Regions from separate parts of the Bacillus sp. EA-CB0995 genome, predicted to be linked through region 1. Evidence: a T-box and tRNA genes for the amino acid it is inferred to sense, from the RefSeq annotation. Region 1 holds a T-box; the other regions hold tRNA genes.
What was found. A T-box is a leader RNA that pairs with one kind of tRNA and senses whether it is charged. The one in region 1 lies ahead of asnS (asparagine--tRNA ligase), so its partner is inferred to be a tRNA-Asn.

Region 1 (7,223 bases):
TAATCATGCACGACATTGACTGCCGTCAACACCGCCAATCGATTTGTGTCAAGCGAAGGACTCTTAGCATTCAGTTCGCGCATTTTATCATCCACAATCGCCGCGACTATGCGTATATGACTTGTACTTTCATCGCCAACAACTGAATATTGTTGACCGTAAATTTCTACATTAATTCGACTTCGATTTCCTTTTTGTTGTGACAACTTACTGTCCTCCAATCCCGTACAGAATCCTACAGATTATCATACCATGAAAAAACATGATATGGAAACAGAAACAACAATTCGATATGATAAAAATATAAAGTCAAACTTCCAGCAATGAGAAGGCTTTATCCCCACTGCTGGTTAATTAAATCCATCGGGCGCATGCTAGCAGTTATCTCCCGCCTATCTCCTTTGATTTCTCAAAATTTTGAGGTGGGGGTCTTACTGCTCGTTAGCGCGAGGTAAATAATGAAAAAGGAGCAACCATTTTGTCAAATTCTATTGTCATTCAAGTAAGTTCTGCTGTTATAGAGGACATGAAAACAAAATACGCACAAGCATTGCAACCAAAAATCCCCCAAGGCGGTATCTTCATGGCAAAGGTTCCATCTTGCACAATTACAGCCTATAAATCAGGAAAGGTAATGTTTCAGGGTGGACGTGCCGCTGAAGAATCTAGTCATTGGCAAGCAAATGCTGCAGTGCCGAAAGCTTCTGTAAAGAAAAGTGTAAATGACCATTCCTATGCACCGCCAGCTTCCATCGCCACTATGTCTATTCTTGGTTCGGATGAAGTCGGAACAGGTGACTATTTTGGACCGATGACAGTTGTTGCAGTATACGTCGATGCAGCGCAAATTCCATTGTTAAAAGAACTCGGCGTTAAAGACTCAAAAAACTTAAATGATGCACAAATTTGTGAAATTGCGAAACAATTACTGGCGGTTGTCCCTTACAGTTCCCTTGTTCTTCACAACGAAAAATATAACGAAATGTTTGAGAAAGGCTACAATCAAGGACAACTAAAAGCACTGCTTCATAATAAAGCCATTACAAACTTATTGGCTAAGATGGCGCCAACGAAACCAGAAGGCATATTAATTGATCAGTTCACACAGCCGGCTACATATTATAAATATTTAGCAAAGCAGAAAAACGTACAGCGTGAAAACGTATATTTCGCTACAAAAGGCGAAAGTGTACATATCGCCGTTGCAGCAGCTTCCATTTTAGCCCGTTATTCATTTGTAAAACAATTTGATGAACTGAGCAAAAAAGCAGGTATGACGCTTCCAAAAGGTGCTGGGAAACAAGTCGATGTTGCAGCAGCAAAATTGATTCAAAAGCTTGGGAAAGACAGATTACCTGAGTTTGTGAAATTACATTTTGCGAATACGGAAAAGGCGTTCCGATTGTTAAAGAAATAGCTATTTTTCAGTATGGGCAGGATACGAAATGAATAAACAAGAAGCTGACCCAAAGGGCACCTAGATGCCTTTTGAAGTCAGTCCTTTTCTTCGTGTCCACCAATATATCGACCGTTCTTTAGAATATATCGGCGCTTCGACAGAATATAAAGTGAAACTTCCAGCAGTGACGCTTTTCTCACTGATAGTTAGTTGAACCAATCGGGCTTTTACGGGCAGTTTTCTCCTCAGTTCTTCTCCATCCTTTACTGCCCGTTAATGCGGGATAAAGACCTTACGATGATATTCGACATGCAAGTAGTCGAGCCGCTGAACTGGATCATGCCGAAAAGTGAAAGGAGCTGACTAAAAAGTGGATTTTTTAGTCAGCTCCTTTGTTTTTACTACTCTGTTTTAAACGTCTCTGCAACTTTTTTTGAGACTTCTTTTAAATCATAAAACTCAACACGTTCTTTCTCTGGTGTATCTTTATGCCCAATTACAACTTCCCCGTCATCTTCTACCCAAACAAAGTAATTTTCAACCGAACCATCATTATAATCCATAGTCATATTGTAGCGAATAGCTGATTTAGCTTCTTCATCTAGCAATAGTGTTTTAGGTTCATCCCCGTTTTCCGCCAATCCAACCTGCTCCATCGCGGATACAAGTTGTTTTATGTCATTTTCTTTTTCAATACTTTCGTACCTTTCGTTTTCGTAGATGTAAGCTGAATCTCCTTTATTTCTTTCCCTTGGAACGTAACAACCTCTGCCTCTTGTGATGTAGGAACTACTTTTTCTTGTTTTTCTTTTTCCTTTCCACATGCACTTAAACTGATTAGCACGATCGCTAAGAAACATATCATTCTTTTTTCACAAATTCAGCTCCTTTCTCTTCCTCATAATTGTTTCTCCTTATCTCACCTCTCCCCCTGCTCAAAAGAAAAATAAAAAGAGGTATATCACACAGCCGGATTGCTGTTGATATACCTCTTTTTTAATTAAAACTCCGCAGAAGCTGGTGTTCTTGGGAATGGAATCACGTCACGAATGTTCGCCATACCAGTGATGTACATTAAGAAACGTTCGAAACCTAGGCCAAATCCAGCGTGTTTTGTACCGCCGTATTTTCTAAGCTCTAAGTACCACCAGTAGTCTTCTTCATCCATGCCTAATTCTTTAATTCTGTCTACTAAAACATCCATTCTTTCTTCACGTTGACTGCCGCCGATTAATTCGCCGATGCCAGGAACAAGTAAGTCTGTTGCAGCTACTGTTTTACCGTCATCGTTTAAGCGCATATAGAATGCTTTAATATCTTTTGGATAGTCTGTTACGAATACAGGACGTTTGAATACTTGTTCTGATAAGTATCTTTCATGCTCTGTTTGTAAATCAATACCCCATTCTACTGGGTATTTGAAGTCTGCACCTGATTTTTGAAGAACTTCAATTGCTTCTGTATATGTGATGCGTCCGAAATCAGAGTTGATTACGTTGTTCATGCGCTCTAGAACTGTTTTATCAACAAAGCTATTGAAGAATTCCATTTCTTCTGGTGCGTGCTCTAACACATATTTCATTGCATATTTCAGCATATCTTCTGTTAAATCCATTACATCTTCTAATTCAGCGAATGCAATCTCAGGCTCAACCATCCAGAACTCAGCTGCATGGCGAGTTGTGTTTGAGTTTTCAGCGCGGAATGTTGGACCAAATGTATATACATCGCGGAACGCTAATGCATAAGCTTCAGCATTCAATTGTCCACTTACTGTTAAGTTTGTTTCTTTGCCGAAGAAGTCTTTTGAATCATCTACTTGTCCATCTTCACCTTTTGGTACGTCGTTCATATCATGCGTTGTTACACGGAACATTTCACCTGCACCTTCAGTGTCGCTTCCAGTGATAATTGGTGTATGAACGTGTACAAATCCGCGCTCTTGGAAGAACTGATGAATCGCAAACGCTGCGATAGAACGCACGCGGAATGTCGCTGAGAATGCATTTGTTCTTGGGCGTAAATGAGCGATTGTACGTAAGTATTCAAACGTATGACGCTTCTTTTGCAGCGGGTAATCAGAATCTGATAATCCCTCAATTTCGATTTTGTCCGCTTTAATTTCAAACGGTTGCTTTGCAGTTGGCGTTGCGATTAGCGTACCTTCTACTTTAATAGAAGAGCTTAACGGAAGCTTCGCAATTTCGTTAAAGTTATCTAGTTCTGTATCAAAAACGATTTGAACGCTTTTAAAGAAGCTACCATCGTTTAATTCGATAAAACCAAATACTTTTGAATCACGTAAGTTACGGATCCAACCTGATACTTGTATTTTTTGATCTACATACTTATCAGTTTCTCTATACAGACTTTTTACTAATGTGTTTTCCATATTGAAATTCTCCTTTACTTATATTTAAATACAAAAAAACCTTCCATCCATAAAGGGACGAAAGGTTAAACTTCGCGGTACCACCCAATTTGTCATAAAGACCAGCTCTCACTTGTATGTATTACACATACTTCCCGGTTTGTAACAGGCCGGATTCCCGTCTAAGTCTACTCTTGAATATAACATTCAATTTCGGTTAGCAACTCCAAGGTGTTCTTCACATATACCGCCTCATCAGGCTCGCACCGTCCCTGACTCGCTTTGGATTATAGTATATACTACTTTTCCTTATCATCGTCTTTTCTTTTGTTAAACTAAAATTAATGTACTACATTCGAGGAAAAGATGCAAGTTGTCGTTCTATATATCGACTCTTCTACAACATACGACATGAATTCTCCCTATAAAAAACAGCTGCCGGAATTTTTTCCGACAGCTGTTTTTTATTATTTACGTAACTCCGCACCAAATTTCTCTTCTACCGCTGCTAATACACGGCTATGTGCTTCTGTTACTTCTTCATCTGTTAATGTACGTTCTGAATCGAAGTAGTTCATAGAGAATGCAAGTGATTTTTTGCCTTCTTCCATTTTTTCGCCTTCATATAAGTCGAATAATGTTACTTCTTTTAGAAGTGCTCCGCCTGCTTCAGCAATTGTTTGCTTCATTTCGCCAGCTTTTACTTCAGTAGTTACAACAACAGCCATATCACGTGTCATAGATGGGAAACGTGGAATTGTAGTGTAGTATGTTTCTTCTACATCTGCACCAAATACTTTTACAAGAGATAATTCGAATACGTACGTTTCTTTTACATCTAATTGTTTTTGCGCTTCTGGATGTAATTGACCGATGAAGCCAATGACTTCACCGTCTAGTAAAATGTCAGCTGTACGGCCTGGGTGCATGCCTTCACGTTTTGCTGGTACATATGTGATGTTCTTAGCAACGCCAAGTACGTCACATAATCCTTCTAATACACCTTTCATAACGAAGAAGTCAACAACCTTCTTCTCACCTTGCCATTGATGATGAAGAGCAAGCCCTGTCATAACCCCAGCAAGATGTTGTTCTTCTTTCGGAAGTTCGCCTTCTACTGTTGGTAAGAATACAGAACCTACTTCGTATAATGCAACGTTATCTACTTTACGAGCATTATTATATGCTACCGCTTCTAATAATTGCGGTACTAGGCTTAAACGAAGCTGACTGCGCTCTTCACTCATTGGAAGTGCAAGGTTCACAGGTGTCTTTTCGTTTGACTCAACCATATATTGTTTTGCTTTTTCAGCACTTGTTAATGAATACGTAATCGCTTCATATAACCCAGCGCCTTCTAAATAACGGCGTACTTTACGACGCTTTGTTTGCGCTGCTGTTAATTTACCACGTGTAATTGTACCAGTTGGTAATGTTGACGGAATGTGATCGTATCCGTATAGACGACCTACTTCTTCTACTAAGTCCTCTGGAATTGTAATATCAGGACGACGTACTGGTACGTTCACATGGAATGTTCCTTCCACTTCTGTGAATGGGAACTTTAAGTTTGTGAAGATTGTGCTCACTTGATCAGCAGAAATGTCTGTACCTAATACACGGTTAATTTTTTCAACTGTAACAGATACTGTACGCTCTTCTACTTGTAAGTTATCAACTTCTACAACACCTTCTAACGCTTCGCCGCCAGCATATTTTGCCATTAATGCCGCTGCGTGTTGAATCGCTTCAAATGTACGAGTTGGGACGATGCCTTTTTCAAAACGCGCACTTGATTCACTGCGAAGACCTAAGTCTTTTGATGTACGGCGAACCGTTTGACCTGCAAAATATGCAGACTCGATTAATACATTTACTGTATCGTTATCTACTTCAGAGTTTGCTCCGCCCATTACCCCGGCAACAGCTAACGCTTTTGTACCATTTGTAATAACAAGGTGATGAGCTTGTAATGTACGCTCTTGATCGTCTAATGTCGTCATTTTCTCGCCTTCTTGTGCAAGACGAACAACAATTTCTTTTGATCCTAATTTATCATAGTCAAACGCATGTAACGGTTGACCGTATTCAATTAAGATATAGTTTGTAATATCAACTACATTGCTAATTGGACGAATGCCAGCTGCCATTAGGCGCGTTTGCATCCAAATTGGTGATGGACCAACCTTTACGTTTTTCACCATTTTCGCAATGTATAGTGGATTTTGCTCTGTTGCTTCTACACTTACAGAAATGTAATCAGATGTTTTCTCTTCCGCTTCTTGTAAGTCTGCTGCTGGAAGTTTTACTTCACGACCGTAAATTGCTGCTACTTCGTATGCAACACCTAACATGTTTAAGCAGTCTGCACGGTTCGGTGTTAACCCTAGTTCAAGTACTTCATCGTGTAAGTTTAAGATTTCTAATGCATCTGCGCCAACTTCTGCATCACTTGGGAAGATAAAAATACCTTCTGCATAGTCTTTTGCAACTAATTTCCCATCAATGCCAAGCTCTTGTAAAGAGCAAACCATACCGTGAGAAGCTTCACCGCGTAGTTTTGCTTTTTTAATTTTGAAGTTACCAGGAAGAACAGCGCCAACTTTTGCAACCGGTACTTTTAAACCTTTCGCAATGTTAGGAGCACCGCAAATAATTTGAACTGGCTCTTCTTCACCGATATCGATTAAGCATTTGCTTAACTTATCAGCTTCCGGATGTTTTTCGCACTCTAATACGTGACCAACTACAACACCTTTTACGCCTTTATTTAATACTTCAACGCCTTCTACTTCGATACCGCTTTTCGTAATTTTATCAGCTAATTCTTGTGCTGTTACATCTTTAATATCTACATACTCTTGTAACCAACGATATGATACGAACATTCTTTATCTCTCCTTCCCTTACGCTCGTTTGAATTGTTGTAAGAAACGTACATCGTTTGTATAGAAATGACGAATGTCATCAATGCCGTACTTTAACATCGCAATACGCTCTGCACCCATACCGAATGCGAAGCCTTGATATTCTTTTGAATCATAACCAGCCATTTCAAGAACGTTTGGATGAACCATACCTGCACCTAAAATTTCAATCCAGCCAGTTCCTTTACATGTGCCGCAACCTTTTCCATGACACATCATACAAGAAATATCCATTTCAACAGATGGCTCTGTGAATGGGAAGAAACTTGGACGAAGGCGAATTTCACGGTCTTCACCAAACATCTTCTTCGCAAATGCTTGTAATGTACCTTTTAAATCACTCATACGAATGTTTTTATCGATTACAAGACCTTCAATTTGCATGAACTGATGAGAGTGCGTCGCATCATCATCATCGCGGCGATATACTTTACCAGGGCAAATAATTTTAATTGGGCCTTTTTCTGTATTCTTTTCCATCGTTCTTGCTTGCACAGAAGATGTATGTGTACGAAGCAACATTTCT
Region 2 (7,223 bases), 340 kb from region 1:
ATCTACAACCTTGCTGCCTTCCTCCACGATTACCCCTTGAAACAATACAGAATGCTGCACATCACCTTCTACAACACAACCTTCGTTAATTAACGATTCTTCCACTTTAGCTGACGGTGCAATATATTGAGGCGGCTGGTTCGGGTTAACGGAACAAATTCGCCAATCACGGTCATATAAGTTGAGTGATGAATCTTCGCGAAGCAAATCCATATTTGCTTCCCATAAGCTCTTCACTGTTCCAACGTCTTTCCAATACCCGCTAAATGGATACGCAACAAGCTTTTTCCCTTCATCCAATAAAAGGGGAATCACATCTTTTCCAAAATCATTACTAGATTCTGGATTTCTTGCATCCATTTCTAAATACTCTTTTAAAATAGCCCAATTAAAAATATAAATGCCCATTGAAGCTAGATTGCTTTTTGGAAACTGCGGTTTTTCTTCAAACTCAACAATTTCCATCGCTTCATTCGTATTCATAATGCCAAAGCGGCTTGCTTCATCCCACGGTACTTCAATAACAGAAATAGAGACATCTGCTTCTCGTTCCATGTGATGATCGAGCATTTTTGCATAATCCATCTTATAAATATGATCGCCAGATAAAATGAGAACATATTCCGGATCATACTGCTTTAAATAATTCAAATTTTGATAAATGGCACTTGCCGTTCCTGTATACCATTTCACTCCAGAAGACTCTGCATAAGGAGGGAGTACAGTAACCCCTCCATTTACACGGTCTAAATCCCATGCATCTCCAATACCGATATAACTATGCAATTCTAACGGCTGATATTGTGTTAAAATCCCCACTGTTTCAATACCAGAATTCGCACAGTTACTTAATGTAAAATCAATAATGCGATATTTACCGCCAAATGGAACAGCTGGCTTCGCTAGATTTTTTGTTAAGGCGCTTAAACGACTACCTTTTCCCCCTGCTAATAACATTGCTACGCACGTCTGCTTTTGTACCATCTTGTGTACTACTCCCTTTCGTGTTTTCACCGGCCGTAAAATTGAAATTCCAAATGGTGGTATTGTCATTTCAACATGAGCAAGCTGATTATGATAAGGTTCCATAATTGCTTTTAATCGCTTCTTATTGATTTGTCCCGAACCGCCGTATGCAGAACTATCACTATTTAAAATTTCGTTATAATAGCGAAATGCTGGTACGCCAACTTTATAGTTTTCATACACCGCATTTGTAAAGTTACAAACGATAACGAGGACATCCTCTTCTCTCTCCCTTGGCGAATAAACGAAAAAATACTTTGCTCACGATTATCCGCATCAATCCACTGAAAACCATTTTCTGTGTGATCAAGCTGCCAAAGCGGCTTAGAGCGCTTATACAATGCTATGAGCTCCTTAAAGTAATCATGCGTACGATCATGCATTTCAAAATCATGTAAGCCCCAATCTAAATCTTCAAGGTCTTTCCATTCGTCATATTGTCCAAACTCGCCGCCCATAAAGAGCAGCTTCTTACCTGGATGTGTAAATAAATAGCCATACAATAAACGAAGCTGAGCAAACTTGGACCAATAATCACCCGGCATTTTATTTAATAGCGACTTTTTCCCGTGTACAACTTCATCATGTGATAACGGTAAAATAAAATTCTCAGAATACGTGTAAAGCAGTGAAAATGTTACTTTGTCATGAATATATTTCCGATACTCCGGCGCACATTCCATATATTTTAAAATGTCATTCATCCAGCCCATATTCCATTTATAATTAAAACCAAGTCCACCTTCGTATGTCGGTGCAGTTACGAGCGGCCATGCTGTTGAATCTTCTGCAGTCATTAAGAAAGTTGGATCTTCCGCAAATACTGCTTCATTCAGCTGTTGCAGGAATAATACAGCATGTTCATTACTTTCCTGCCCCCGTTTCGCTCCCAATATAGCATGTTAGCAACCGCATCAACGCGAAAGCCGTCGATATGATAATACTTCATCCAAAACAATGCATTCGAAATGAGAAAATTTCGTACTTCTTGTTTTCCTAAATCAAAATTCACAGTTCCCCATACGTGATTTTCTTGTACATCAAGATCTCTATATTCATACGTTGGTTCTCCATCAAACAAATAAAGCCCATGAGCATCTTTACAAAAATGCCCTGGTACCCAATCTAAAATGACACCGATCCCATATTTATGACATTCATCGACAAAATACATAAAATCCTGCGGTGCTCCGTATCTACTTGTCGGTGCATAATATCCAGTCCCTTGATATCCCCAAGAACGATCATATGGGTGTTCAATAAGCGGCATAATTTCAATATGAGTAAATTGATGCTCTACTACATACGGAATAAGCTCATCTGCCATTTCTCTGTAAGAGTAAAAAGACTCATCTTCTTTCTTTTTCCATGAACCAAAGTGAAGCTCATAAATTGCTAACGGTTCATTATAAATTGGTTTTCGTTTCTTTTTTTGAAACCACTTCTGATCTTTCCACTTATATCCTTTTATATCATAAACAATGGATGCCGTATTTGGTCTCACTTCAGCATATATTGCATACGGATCAGCTTTTAAAATTGTATGGCCGTTTAAGGCTTCAATTGCATATTTGTACAATTCCAGCTGAGCTACATTTGGTATGAATAAAGACCAAATTCCATCCTCTGTCACTCGCACCATTTTATGAATTTGATTATTCCATTCATTAAAATCTCCTACAATACTCACAGCTTGTGCATGAGGAGCCCATACAGAAAAACGTGTTCCTTGCACCCCATCTTCCTTCGTTAGATGAGCACCAAATATTTCGTAGCTATCGTAAAATTTCTCTTTATGAAACAATAGCATTTTTTCCTCATTACAATTTGTTACAATCACTATGTTCACCTCACAAGATGACAGAATTTTAAATATGTTATTACTATTCTTCGGTAAATAGAAATATCCTTGCGATTTTCTAAAAAAACATACGTTTTTTTCGCGGAAATTCATGGGAATTCCGTAAATTTCCGCTGAAAATATCGAATTTTGACGAATATTCCTTGTAAGCGTTTTATTTTAGAATAATTTTCAAAATGAAAAAGAGGGGAGATTTTACTGCGATTCATTACTTCCTATTAGAGTAAAATACATATTACGTTTAAAAAGTAATTAACTTTCAGCAAAACATAAAAAAACCCTTTCCGGCAAAAGGGGATATACAGGGGGCTGCCGGAAAGGGGTTTATACAATTTGGATTATAGTACTGGTGCCATAGTTTCTTTTAGCACTTTTACAGAATGATCAAATTTCAATTCTTCCTCTTCATTTAATTCAAGCTCTACAATTTCTCGAACACCTTGGCGGTTGATAACTGCTGGAACACCTACGTAAACATCTTGTTGTCCATATTGTCCTTCAAGATATGCAGATACTGTCAATACGCTGTTTTCGTTGTTTAAAATCGCTTTAGTTACACGTAGTAGTGACATACCGATACCGTAGTAAGTTGCACCTTTACGTTGAATAATATGATAAGCAGCATCGCGTACATTCACAAAGATTTCATCTAAATCGCTTTGATTGTACTTTTCATTGTTTGCTAAGATTGTTTCAAGTTTTTGTACACCAACAGTAGCATGGCTCCATACTGGAAGCTCTGTGTCGCCATGTTCACCAATAACATATGCGTGAACGTTGCGTGGATCCACATCTAAGTATTCACCTAACATGTAACGGAAGCGAGCAGAGTCTAAAGTTGTACCAGAACCAATTACACGTTCTTTTGGTAATCCAGATTCTTTCCAAGTTACATAAGTTAAAATATCAACTGGGTTAGTTGCGATTAAGAAGATACCATCAAATCCGCTATCCATAATGCCGCGAACGATTTGTTTAAAGATTTTTGTATTCTTCTCAACTAAATCTAAGCGAGTTTCACCTGGCTTTTGTGGTAATCCAGCAGTGATAACAACAAGATCTGCATCTTTACAATCTGCATAGCTGCCTTTCCAAACTTTTGTTGGAGCTGGAGCAAATGGAACAGCATGGCTTAAATCCATTGCTTCCCCTTCTGCTTTTGCTTCGTTTACGTCAACAAGAACAAACTCTTCAGCTACACCTTGGTTAATCATAGAATATGCATAGCTGCAACCTACAGCTCCTGTTCCTACTAATACTACGCGGTTAATACCTTTTTTCATGGTAAAATCCCCTCTCTATTTTTCATTTCATTATTATTATTATCATTGTCATTTAAGTAAATAATTAAAATACTGATTTTATATTGTTTAACTTCCTTACACACATATTGTAGCACGTTCATTTGTGAATGTATTCACAAATTATGACCTATTTGTGAACTTTTTCACAGATGAGAGAAAATTATAGTATCAGGTATGGAATCTATCCCAGTTTAAGCGAAATACATTCACATACTAGTTCCGCCAGAATCATAAACCACTTATCGTCTATTCGGCGATTCGCCAATATCCAACATACGTAAGCAGTAAAAGGGACTCTCCCAAAAGACACCTACTTGCCTTTGGATAAGCCCCGTTTTTTCTATCCCGCATTAACGGGCAGTAAGACCCCCATCTCAAGATTGAGAGAGAAGCGAAGAAGATAGGCGGAGGATAACGGCCTTTAAAAGCCCGATTGGTTCAACTAACCATCAGTGGGGGATGAAGAACCCCCACTGATGGAAGTTTCACTTTATAAAAAGAAGAAACATAACCCAATAACAGCGCCGGCATATAACAAGTTGACAACACAAAATCCCATAATAATACAATGCACCTTTGTATTATTAAGCTAAATGAAAATACTCATATATCTTATATAAGTTGTCCACACCTTTTTTCAGCTTTCAAATATTATATATTGAGTCAAAAATTTATTTTGAAAGGAGTTGGTTTATATAAATAAGCATACAAAATGCGTCTGTGAACAACTAGCAGAATTACAGGTAGGTACAGTAGTAGATATTTTTCTAAATGGAAACTTTATAGATGATGTTACGTTTGTTAACTTTAATCCTGAAAACTTTTGCGCAACTTTCGTATTTACAGAAGGAGACGAAGAAGGAGGAGTACTTCTTATAGATTGCCGTGATATTCAAGCACTTACAATTAGTAAGGGCTAGTTTATAAAAGAGAGCTTTGAAAAAAGCTCTTTTTTTATAATTTCAAAATATATTTCTATCCGAGATAAACAAAAGAGGAAGAGGGAAAGAAACATGTCAATTCTCATAAATCATACTGCTACCCCTAAAATATTCAATCCGAATTTAGTAAAGGACACAGATATACAATCTTCACATATAAAAAATAAAAACAAACACCTTGAAGATATTTGTTGCCTTTTAAACACCTTTAATTTAGGAAGAAAAGTAAACGAAATTATAGTTAATGGCACACCATTAACCGTTTCAATTTTCACAGGATTTCACTTTAACACAGGTCTTGCTACGTTTATAGATAAAAGTGGGCGCATTATCCTCGCTAATTGCGAGCGCATTGATGCAATTGTTCTTTAGCATTTTTATTGATATTAAAACGAAGAATTGTATTTTAAATAAAAAAACTATCTTCTTTAATTAATACTCATGTGATTAAAGTTGAGGATTAATTATCCATTAACACAAGACAAATAAAAAAGAGATAGCATATATGCTATCTCTTTTTTTATGACCCGTACGGGATTCGAACCCGTGTTACCGCCGTGAAAGGGCGGTGTCTTAACCACTTGACCAACGGGCCAATTTCTGGCAGAGAAGAAGGGATTCGAACCCTCGCACCGCGTAAGCGATCTACTCCCTTAGCAGGGGAGCCCCTTGAGCCACTTGGGTACTTCTCTATATATGGCTCCGCAGGTAGGACTCGAACCTACGACCGATCGGTTAACAGCCGATAGCTCTACCACTGAGCTACTGCGGAATATGGTGGGCCTAAATGGACTCGAACCATCGACCTCACGCTTATCAGGCGTGCGCTCTAACCAGCTGAGCTATAGGCCCATAGAAAAAGCGGGTGAAGAGAATCGAACTCTCGACCAGAGCTTGGAAGGCTCTTGTTTTACCACTAAACTACACCCGCATAAAAATGGTGAGCCATGAAGGACTCGAACCTTCGACCCTCTGATTAAAAGTCAGATGCTCTACCAACTGAGCTAATGGCTCATTTTGAAATGGTGCCGGCTAGAGGACTTGAACCCCCAACCTACTGATTACAAGTCAGTTGCTCTACCAATTGAGCTAAGCCGGCTTGTATATTTCAAAATGGTGGCTCGGGACGGAATCGAACCGCCGACACGAGGATTTTCAGTCCTCTGCTCTACCGACTGAGCTACCGAGCCTTAATATAAATGGCGGTCCCGACCGGGGTCGAACCGGCGATCTCCTGCGTGACAGGCAGGCATGTTAACCACTACACCACGGGACCATTGGTTGCGGGGACAGGATTTGAACCTGCGACCTTCGGGTTATGAGCCCGACGAGCTACCAGACTGCTCCACCCCGCGATGATATAATATTCTTTTAAATAAAAATGGAGGAGGTAGAGGGATTCGAACCCCCGCGCGACTCTCGCCGCCTGTCGGTTTTCAAGACCGATCCCTTCAGCCGAACTTGGGTATACCTCCGAGATATATGAAACTTGAGTGGTGGACCTTGTAGGACTCGAACCTACGACCGGACGGTTATGAGCCGTCTGCTCTAACCAGCTGAGCTAAAGGTCCTTTATGGTAGCGGCGGAGGGGATCGAACCCCCGACCTCACGGGTATGAACCGTACGCTCTAGCCAGCTGAGCTACACCGCCATAAATAAAGTATAAGTGGAGCCTAGCGGGATCGAACCGCTGACCTCCTGCGTGCAAGGCAGGCGCTCTCCCAGCTGAGCTAAGGCCCCATTATTTTAAAACTATCGGGAAGACAGGATTCGAACCTGCGACCCCCTGGTCCCAAACCAGGTGCTCTACCAAGCTGAGCCACTTCCCGTTAATAAGCGCGCCCGAGAGGACTCGAACCCCTAACCTTTTGATCCGTAGTCAAACGCTCTATCCAATTGAGCTACGGGCGCATATGGTGCCGAGGGCGGGGGTCGAACCCGCACGGTGGTCACCCACCGCAGGATTTTAAGTCCTGTGCGTCTGCCTGTTCCGCCACCCCGGCATGTCATATTGAAAATTGGAGCGGAAGACGGGATTCGAACCCGCGACCCCAACCTTGGCAAGGTTGTATTCTACCACTGAACTACTT
Region 3 (7,223 bases), 1.6 Mb from region 1:
GCTGGTGGGATACCGCCCTGGCTGTATTGAAATTCTAACCTACGGGTCTTATCGACCCGGGAGACAGTGTCAGGTGGGCAGTTTGACTGGGGCGGTCGCCTCCTAAAAAGTAACGGAGGCGCCCAAAGGTTCCCTCAGAATGGTTGGAAATCATTCGTAGAGTGCAAAGGCATAAGGGAGCTTGACTGCGAGACCTACAAGTCGAGCAGGGACGAAAGTCGGGCTTAGTGATCCGGTGGTTCCGCATGGAAGGGCCATCGCTCAACGGATAAAAGCTACCCCGGGGATAACAGGCTTATCTCCCCCAAGAGTCCACATCGACGGGGAGGTTTGGCACCTCGATGTCGGCTCATCGCATCCTGGGGCTGTAGTCGGTCCCAAGGGTTGGGCTGTTCGCCCATTAAAGCGGTACGCGAGCTGGGTTCAGAACGTCGTGAGACAGTTCGGTCCCTATCCGTCGTGGGCGTAGGAAATTTGAGAGGAGCTGTCCTTAGTACGAGAGGACCGGGATGGACGCACCGCTGGTGTACCAGTTGTTCTGCCAAGGGCATAGCTGGGTAGCTATGTGCGGAAGGGATAAGTGCTGAAAGCATCTAAGCATGAAGCCCCCCTCAAGATGAGATTTCCCATAGCGTTAAGCTAGTAAGATCCCTGAAAGATGATCAGGTTGATAGGTTCGAGGTGGAAGCATGGTGACATGTGGAGCTGACGAATACTAATAGATCGAGGACTTAACCATATAATATGTATACTACATTGATGTTATCTAGTTTTGAGAGAATATAAAAAAACTTGTTGACTTTTTCAGTGAATCGAGTATAATAATGATTGTCTCAATTGAATACAGTCTGGTAATGATGGCAGAGAGGTCACACCCGTTCCCATACCGAACACGGAAGTTAAGCTCTCTAGCGCCGATGGTAGTTGGGACTTTGTCCCTGTGAGAGTAGGACGTTGCCAGGCAAATGGAGGATTAGCTCAGCTGGGAGAGCACCTGCCTTACAAGCAGGGGGTCGGCGGTTCGATCCCGTCATCCTCCACCATATATATTTAAATGTCGGAGGGGTAGCGAAGTGGCTAAACGCGGCGGACTGTAAATCCGCTCCTTCGGGTTCGGCAGTTCGAATCTGCCCCCCTCCACCATCTTGATGGGCTATAGCCAAGCGGTAAGGCAACGGACTTTGACTCCGTCATGCGCTGGTTCGAATCCAGCTAGCCCAGCCATTCAAGAGCCATTAGCTCAGTTGGTAGAGCATCTGACTTTTAATCAGAGGGTCGAAGGTTCGAGTCCTTCATGGCTCACCATTTTTAAAATGTAATATGCGGGTGTGGCGGAATTGGCAGACGCACCAGACTTAGGATCTGGCGCCTTTGGCGTGGGGGTTCGACTCCCTTCACCCGCACTTTTAATTAAATAAGCAATCAGTCATATATGTTTTGCGGAAGTAGTTCAGTGGTAGAATACAACCTTGCCAAGGTTGGGGTCGCGGGTTCGAATCCCGTCTTCCGCTCCAATTTTCAATATGACGCCGGGGTGGCGGAACAGGCAGACGCACAGGACTTAAAATCCTGCGGTGGGTGACCACCGTGCGGGTTCGACCCCCGCCCTCGGCACCATATGCGCCCGTAGCTCAATTGGATAGAGCGTTTGACTACGGATCAAAAGGTTAGGGGTTCGAGTCCTCTCGGGCGCGCTTTATTAACGGGAAGTGGCTCAGCTTGGTAGAGCACCTGGTTTGGGACCAGGGGGTCGCAGGTTCGAATCCTGTCTTCCCGATAGTTTTAAAAAATGGGGCCTTAGCTCAGCTGGGAGAGCGCCTGCCTTGCACGCAGGAGGTCAGCGGTTCGATCCCGCTAGGCTCCACCATTAAAGCTTCATATATACGGAGGTATACCCAAGTTCGGCTGAAGGGATCGGTCTTGAAAACCGACAGGCGGCGAGAGTCGCGCGGGGGTTCGAATCCCTCTACCTCCTCCATTTTTTATTTAAAAGAATATTATATCATCGCGGGGTGGAGCAGTCTGGTAGCTCGTCGGGCTCATAACCCGAAGGTCGCAGGTTCAAATCCTGTCCCCGCAACCAATGGTCCCGTGGTGTAGTGGTTAACATGCCTGCCTGTCACGCAGGAGATCGCCGGTTCGACCCCGGTCGGGACCGCCATTTACATAAAGGCTCGGTAGCTCAGTCGGTAGAGCAGAGGACTGAAAATCCTCGTGTCGGCGGTTCGATTCCGTCCCGAGCCACCATTTTTTTTTGTAAACTAGCCGGCTTAGCTCAATTGGTAGAGCAACTGACTTGTAATCAGTAGGTTGGGGGTTCAAGTCCTCTAGCCGGCACCACTTAGGGGCATAGTTTAAAGGTAGAACAGAGGTCTCCAAAACCTCCGGTGTGGGTTCGATTCCTACTGCCCCTGTAAGAAATATGGGCCTATAGCTCAGCTGGTTAGAGCGCACGCCTGATAAGCGTGAGGTCGATGGTTCGAGTCCATTTAGGCCCACCATATTCCGCAGTAGCTCAGTGGTAGAGCTATCGGCTGTTAACCGATCGGTCGTAGGTTCGAGTCCTACCTGCGGAGCCATGGCCCGTTGGTCAAGTGGTTAAGACACCGCCCTTTCACGGCGGTAACACGGGTTCGAATCCCGTACGGGTCACTTCAAAAAGAGTCAGCACCATGCTGACTCTTTTTTATTTGAAGAAAATGATATTATATATTATGCCTTCTACATCTTTGATTAATAATCTCCTTATAAATATATAAATATGTTTATCCTACTACTCCCGGATTTACCTTAAGGCTCAAAGGAGTCAAAGAAGGTAGCTGGATGATATAAATACCCATAGCTCATTTTGATAGTAAGTTTATTTTTAATATGTTATGAAATATTTCATTTTTTATTGTAAATAATGAAGGATTTTGTATTATTTTATATAATTAGGAAAGAATATAGTGCATTATATTTCATCAATTGACTATTTTAGCTAAACTGATGAATAAAATTATTATTTTCTCTCCTCAATCCTAATGATCTTAGATGGATCGTCATATTTAAGAATACCCCATTTAGTTTGTTCTATGGCTAGTGACTAAAAGTCTAATTGTGACCTTAGCCGGTGCTGTTTAGAAAATTCTCCGAGGTTGGCAAAGAGCAATTTCCTTTGTTTTTATAGAAATGAGCGTATCTTATTGTATTTATCTTTCTAGGAAGCGCGAATTTAAATGAGGAGAATTGGAAAGGCTAAAGTGTGTAAAGGAGGGTATTTATGACAACCGTTCGAGAATTGATGAGCACGAATATTGTACATTGTACGCCGCTAGATAATGTATATGAAGCAGCTGTGAAAATGAAAGAAGAAGATATAGGAATGATTCCTGTTGTAGAGAATGACCAAGTTATTGGTCTTGTAACAGATCGTGATTTAGTTGTGAGAGGGATTGCAGAAAAGCATCCAGGTTCTAATCAAATTACAAATGTTATGACAACACAAATTGTTTCAGTGTCTCCTGATGACTCTGTTGAAAAAGCGACAGAGTTAATGGCACGTTACCAAATCAGAAGATTGCCGGTAATTGAACATGGGCAAATTGTGGGAATGTTATCACTTGGTGATTTAGCAACAACTAAATATGCAGATGATCAGGCGGGTGTTGCCTTAAGTGAAATATCAGAGGATACAAAGTAAAGAATAGAATATTTTATACTAGTCTTTATCTCGCTATTCGCGGGCAGTAATACTCCCATCTCAAAATTTAGCAGAAAACAAATTATGTAAGGGGTAAACTGCTAGCATGTCCCCGATTGGTTTCACTAATAATCCGTGGGGGATGAAGCCCTCACGGATTAAAGTTGTACTTTATCCCGCTATTCGCGGGCAGTAAGACCCCTACCTCGAGATTTAGAAAAAGCGAAGAAGATAGGTAGGGGATGAAGAAAACCTCCACTGATGGAAGTTTCACTTTATGTAAATTACTTTTGAAATTATTGTTAACAACTAGTATCATATGAAAAAAATGGTATACTAATAAATACAAAGTTTTATATATTATTTTGAATATAATAATATTATTATTAATATAATAATGGGTTTATTAACATGAAAGTATTTGATCATACATATAGAAAACGGGGGGAATTATATGACGATTATGCAAACCGAACCTAATTGGAATTTGGTTACGGATGCGTATGAAAAGCCGGAAAATTTTGCGGATTTACTCTCTTTGCTTATACCAAAGCGTCCAAAAGGAGAAGGAAAAGAACGAACTATTCTGGCTTGGAAAGAAAAAGAATTTTATAAGAAAGAAAATTTAATTCCTTTTATTTTATATGGAATGAAAAAATTACATAATTTACCGAAGTTTCATAAAGATGAAATGCCAACTTTAGTTCGAATTGTTCGTTTATGTCAAGAAGTGGGATGGTATCAACAAGCTTATCGTTTTATGGTTGATGAAGGATTAGAGGAGTTCGTACAAACATCTCTAGATTATGAATCATGGGATGTGTTTACACAAGTAGTTGCTTGGAATTATTTAATTATAAAACAAAAAGTTGCTGAGTTAGACAGCAATGATTACTTTATTTGGGAAAGAATTAAATTTAATGTAGAGTGTATTGAAAAGTATAAGGCACTTTTGTCGCATAAAGAAATGTTGGAATTTATGTTTCTATATCTTTGTAAACAAGCAAAGACATTATCAAGAGAGAAATTAGATGAAGACCTAATGGGTTTAGCAGTATATTGTAATACATATATTTATGATTTATACACACTAGATTTATTGAAAAAATATAGAAAATGCACTGATTTCTTAACATATTATGAACCAAGCCGAGCTGCTGTAGCATGCCAACATGCGGTGATTGCACAAATATCAGATCATCTTAATCCATTAAAGACAACTCATGTTGATGATTATTTATTTGTTATAAAAGAAATAATGGAATATATGTCATTTGAATTTATGAAAAAATATGAGCATTTTATTGGGAAATTATTATCATATGTTCCATTTTTCGAGATGATTCAAGTTCCACAACATGCATATTATTGTGAAGAACTCATGTATATATGTAAAGGAATAGGATATAAAGAGGAACTACTACGCGATTATATATTTATACAATTACCAAATTGTTTTCCTTCCTTTATTAAGCAATTTTTAAAGAATAAGCGCTATGCTTCAATACATGATATTTTATTTTACTGGTGTAGCGATGAACAGCGTATGAACTTAGAAAATAAATATAACTTAAGTTTTATTTATGAAAAATATGCGTGCGGATAAAGTGAGTTTTCCACTAATTTGATGCTTTTTCAACTAATGGTTACATAAAGTTCATTTCTTTGAGAAAGCATACTTTGTCCAGTAAATAAAAAGAAATAGCGTAGAATACAAATAAGGATTCCACTTTATGTGGAATCCTTATTTAATAGTAAATAAAAAAAGAAATTATTATGAGAGAAATCATGCCATATAAAAGGAATTGGCCATTTTTATTTTCTTTAATACCAAAAAATTCATTTATTCTTTCATATAAGTCTAAAAACGATTTTGTTAGACTAGCTTTGGATAAGCGTTGCACCATTTTCCCTCTTTCTATGTTTCTTGATATTGATGTTTACGATGTTCTGGGACATATATATATTGAGATACTATAAGAAGAATAGTCATAAAGAATACAGGGAAAATTGCGGCGGCATTTAGGCCATTATAAATAATGTTTGTTAGTAAAGAACTTATAATGAACAGTGCAGTATATATGTGTGAAATATGGCGTTTTAAACGAATTTTGAATACTTCCATCAGCACTTCACAAGCAACGAACGTAATAGCGATGCTTAAAAATACAATGTTTGTGTTGTAAATTAATAAGCAACAAATGAGACCGAAAAATGCTAAATACTCAATAATTAATGGGATATTGCGTGTCATCTTACATCACCTAACTAGGAAAGGAAGCGGATTTACTGCATTTGTTTTTTCAAAATTCCATTCCCCGTTATGTAATTCAAAATGTAAGTGTTGACCAGTGGAATGTCCTGTATTTCCCATATAACCGAGCAATTGACCCGTTGCTACGTTATCGCCCTCTTTAACCGCACGATTGTTCATGTGAGCATATACAGTTGTATATAAGTTCCCATTTATATGATGGGCAACAAATACAACATTTCCATAGCTTGTAGAATAGTACGACTTAACAACAGTGCCAGGTGCAGCAGCTTGAATTGGAACATTTCCTGTTGCCGCAAAGTCTACGCCATAGTGCATCTGTCCCCAACGTACATCAAATGTTGAGCTCACGTTCCCTTGAACTGGATATTTAAATACAGCTGGAATAGATGGTTTAGCTTGTTGCTGCTGTTGCTGCTGTTGTTGTTGTCCTTGCAATATATATTGTTGTCCAACATAGCCATATCCTGATCCGTAGCGAATTTTATACCATGTGCCAACCTTTCCAACGACTTGTACTTGTGTTCCATTCTTTAAAGAACCAATAACAGCTGTATTTGTTCCTGCACCGCTGCGTACTTTTAATGCTGGAGTAGCAACATAATAAGAGCTTCCGCCTTGTACCGTAACTCCTTTTACTAACGGCTGAGTTCCGTTAGATAAAAACTCTTTCTTTACATAGCCATTTGTTCCGTTATGTATAATTTTATACCATCCATTTTCTTCTTCTTGGACAGTAACAAATTTCCCATTTGGTAATACATCAATAATTTCAGATTGCGTATTTGGTTCAGAGCGAACGTTTAATGCGTCTGAATTAACGATATATTGCTGCTTACTATTGCTTGGTTTTGTTAAAGAAATTGCTTCTTTTTTTACATAGCCAGTTTTATTTTGCGTTTGAATTTTATACCATTCGTCTGTTGTTTCAAGAATTGTAACGGGAGTGTCACGTACAATGTTTTCAATAACGGAATCTGTTGTTTTAGGACTATTATATACTTGTAATGTATTTGTTTTTACATAACCAATTTTCGTTTTTGGTTTTTGCTGCGCTTCTACAGCTTGTACAGTGGAATCTGTCATAGACGGGAGTAAAGAAGCAACTGCTACAGTAGCTGCTGTCATTGCTGCGGCTTTCATATTCATATAATTATAGGCCTCCTTATGTAATAAATTGTTATATTTTAAATTATAATATAACAATATTAAACTTTTCTTGTGCGCATAGAAATGTAGTATTAAAAATAAATGAACATTTTCCTA

Region 2: it encodes a tRNA-Asn, which carries the amino acid that the T-box ahead of asnS (asparagine--tRNA ligase) is inferred to sense. The anticodon was not compared.
Region 3: it encodes a tRNA-Asn, which carries the amino acid that the T-box ahead of asnS (asparagine--tRNA ligase) is inferred to sense. The anticodon was not compared.

Annotation. Positions count from the first base shown of each region.
Region 1 covers NZ_CP169269.1:1,149,929-1,157,151, reverse strand. Annotated here, with positions in the region: gene zapA (cell division protein ZapA) at 1-206, opposite strand, end outside; gene rnhC (ribonuclease HIII) at 479-1,417, shown strand; gene ACEWFJ_RS06040 (hypothetical protein) at 1,801-2,040, opposite strand; gene ACEWFJ_RS06035 (hypothetical protein) at 2,073-2,264, opposite strand; gene asnS (asparagine--tRNA ligase) at 2,400-3,791, opposite strand; T-box leader at 3,842-4,095, opposite strand; gene pheT (phenylalanine--tRNA ligase subunit beta) at 4,238-6,658, opposite strand; partial or broken gene pheS (phenylalanine--tRNA ligase subunit alpha) at 6,677-7,223, opposite strand, start outside.
Region 2 covers NZ_CP169269.1:805,104-812,326, reverse strand. Annotated here, with positions in the region: gene ACEWFJ_RS04355 (glucose-1-phosphate adenylyltransferase) at 1-1,209, opposite strand, end outside; gene ACEWFJ_RS04350 (hypothetical protein) at 1,152-1,919, opposite strand; gene ACEWFJ_RS04345 (GlgB N-terminal domain-containing protein) at 1,859-2,866, opposite strand; gene ACEWFJ_RS04340 (L-lactate dehydrogenase) at 3,226-4,170, opposite strand; gene ACEWFJ_RS04335 (penicillin-binding protein) at 4,887-5,111, shown strand; gene ACEWFJ_RS04330 (hypothetical protein) at 5,205-5,504, shown strand; tRNA gene ACEWFJ_RS04325 (tRNA-Glu) at 5,656-5,727, opposite strand; tRNA gene ACEWFJ_RS04320 (tRNA-Ser) at 5,734-5,824, opposite strand; tRNA gene ACEWFJ_RS04315 (tRNA-Asn) at 5,830-5,904, opposite strand; tRNA gene ACEWFJ_RS04310 (tRNA-Ile) at 5,908-5,984, opposite strand; tRNA gene ACEWFJ_RS04305 (tRNA-Gly) at 5,993-6,063, opposite strand; tRNA gene ACEWFJ_RS04300 (tRNA-Lys) at 6,071-6,146, opposite strand; tRNA gene ACEWFJ_RS04295 (tRNA-Thr) at 6,156-6,231, opposite strand; tRNA gene ACEWFJ_RS04290 (tRNA-Phe) at 6,247-6,322, opposite strand; tRNA gene ACEWFJ_RS04285 (tRNA-Asp) at 6,333-6,408, opposite strand; tRNA gene ACEWFJ_RS04280 (tRNA-Met) at 6,411-6,487, opposite strand; tRNA gene ACEWFJ_RS04275 (tRNA-Ser) at 6,515-6,607, opposite strand; tRNA gene ACEWFJ_RS04270 (tRNA-Ile) at 6,627-6,703, opposite strand; tRNA gene ACEWFJ_RS04265 (tRNA-Met) at 6,708-6,784, opposite strand; tRNA gene ACEWFJ_RS04260 (tRNA-Ala) at 6,801-6,873, opposite strand; tRNA gene ACEWFJ_RS04255 (tRNA-Pro) at 6,889-6,962, opposite strand; tRNA gene ACEWFJ_RS04250 (tRNA-Arg) at 6,971-7,044, opposite strand; tRNA gene ACEWFJ_RS04245 (tRNA-Leu) at 7,048-7,136, opposite strand; tRNA gene ACEWFJ_RS04240 (tRNA-Gly) at 7,153-7,223, opposite strand, start outside.
Region 3 covers NZ_CP169269.1:4,052,067-4,059,289, reverse strand. Annotated here, with positions in the region: rRNA gene ACEWFJ_RS20935 (23S ribosomal RNA) at 1-739, shown strand, start outside; rRNA gene rrf (5S ribosomal RNA) at 848-963, shown strand; tRNA gene ACEWFJ_RS20925 (tRNA-Val) at 968-1,043, shown strand; tRNA gene ACEWFJ_RS20920 (tRNA-Tyr) at 1,060-1,143, shown strand; tRNA gene ACEWFJ_RS20915 (tRNA-Gln) at 1,150-1,224, shown strand; tRNA gene ACEWFJ_RS20910 (tRNA-Lys) at 1,230-1,305, shown strand; tRNA gene ACEWFJ_RS20905 (tRNA-Leu) at 1,323-1,403, shown strand; tRNA gene ACEWFJ_RS20900 (tRNA-Gly) at 1,440-1,514, shown strand; tRNA gene ACEWFJ_RS20895 (tRNA-Leu) at 1,529-1,617, shown strand; tRNA gene ACEWFJ_RS20890 (tRNA-Arg) at 1,621-1,694, shown strand; tRNA gene ACEWFJ_RS20885 (tRNA-Pro) at 1,704-1,777, shown strand; tRNA gene ACEWFJ_RS20880 (tRNA-Ala) at 1,792-1,867, shown strand; tRNA gene ACEWFJ_RS20875 (tRNA-Ser) at 1,886-1,978, shown strand; tRNA gene ACEWFJ_RS20870 (tRNA-Met) at 2,007-2,083, shown strand; tRNA gene ACEWFJ_RS20865 (tRNA-Asp) at 2,086-2,161, shown strand; tRNA gene ACEWFJ_RS20860 (tRNA-Phe) at 2,172-2,247, shown strand; tRNA gene ACEWFJ_RS20855 (tRNA-Thr) at 2,265-2,340, shown strand; tRNA gene ACEWFJ_RS20850 (tRNA-Trp) at 2,344-2,414, shown strand; tRNA gene ACEWFJ_RS20845 (tRNA-Ile) at 2,425-2,501, shown strand; tRNA gene ACEWFJ_RS20840 (tRNA-Asn) at 2,505-2,579, shown strand; tRNA gene ACEWFJ_RS20835 (tRNA-Glu) at 2,581-2,652, shown strand; gene ACEWFJ_RS20830 (CBS domain-containing protein) at 3,263-3,682, shown strand; gene ACEWFJ_RS20825 (DUF3965 domain-containing protein) at 4,137-5,288, shown strand; gene ACEWFJ_RS20820 (hypothetical protein) at 5,601-5,936, opposite strand; gene ACEWFJ_RS20815 (SH3 domain-containing protein) at 5,943-7,106, opposite strand.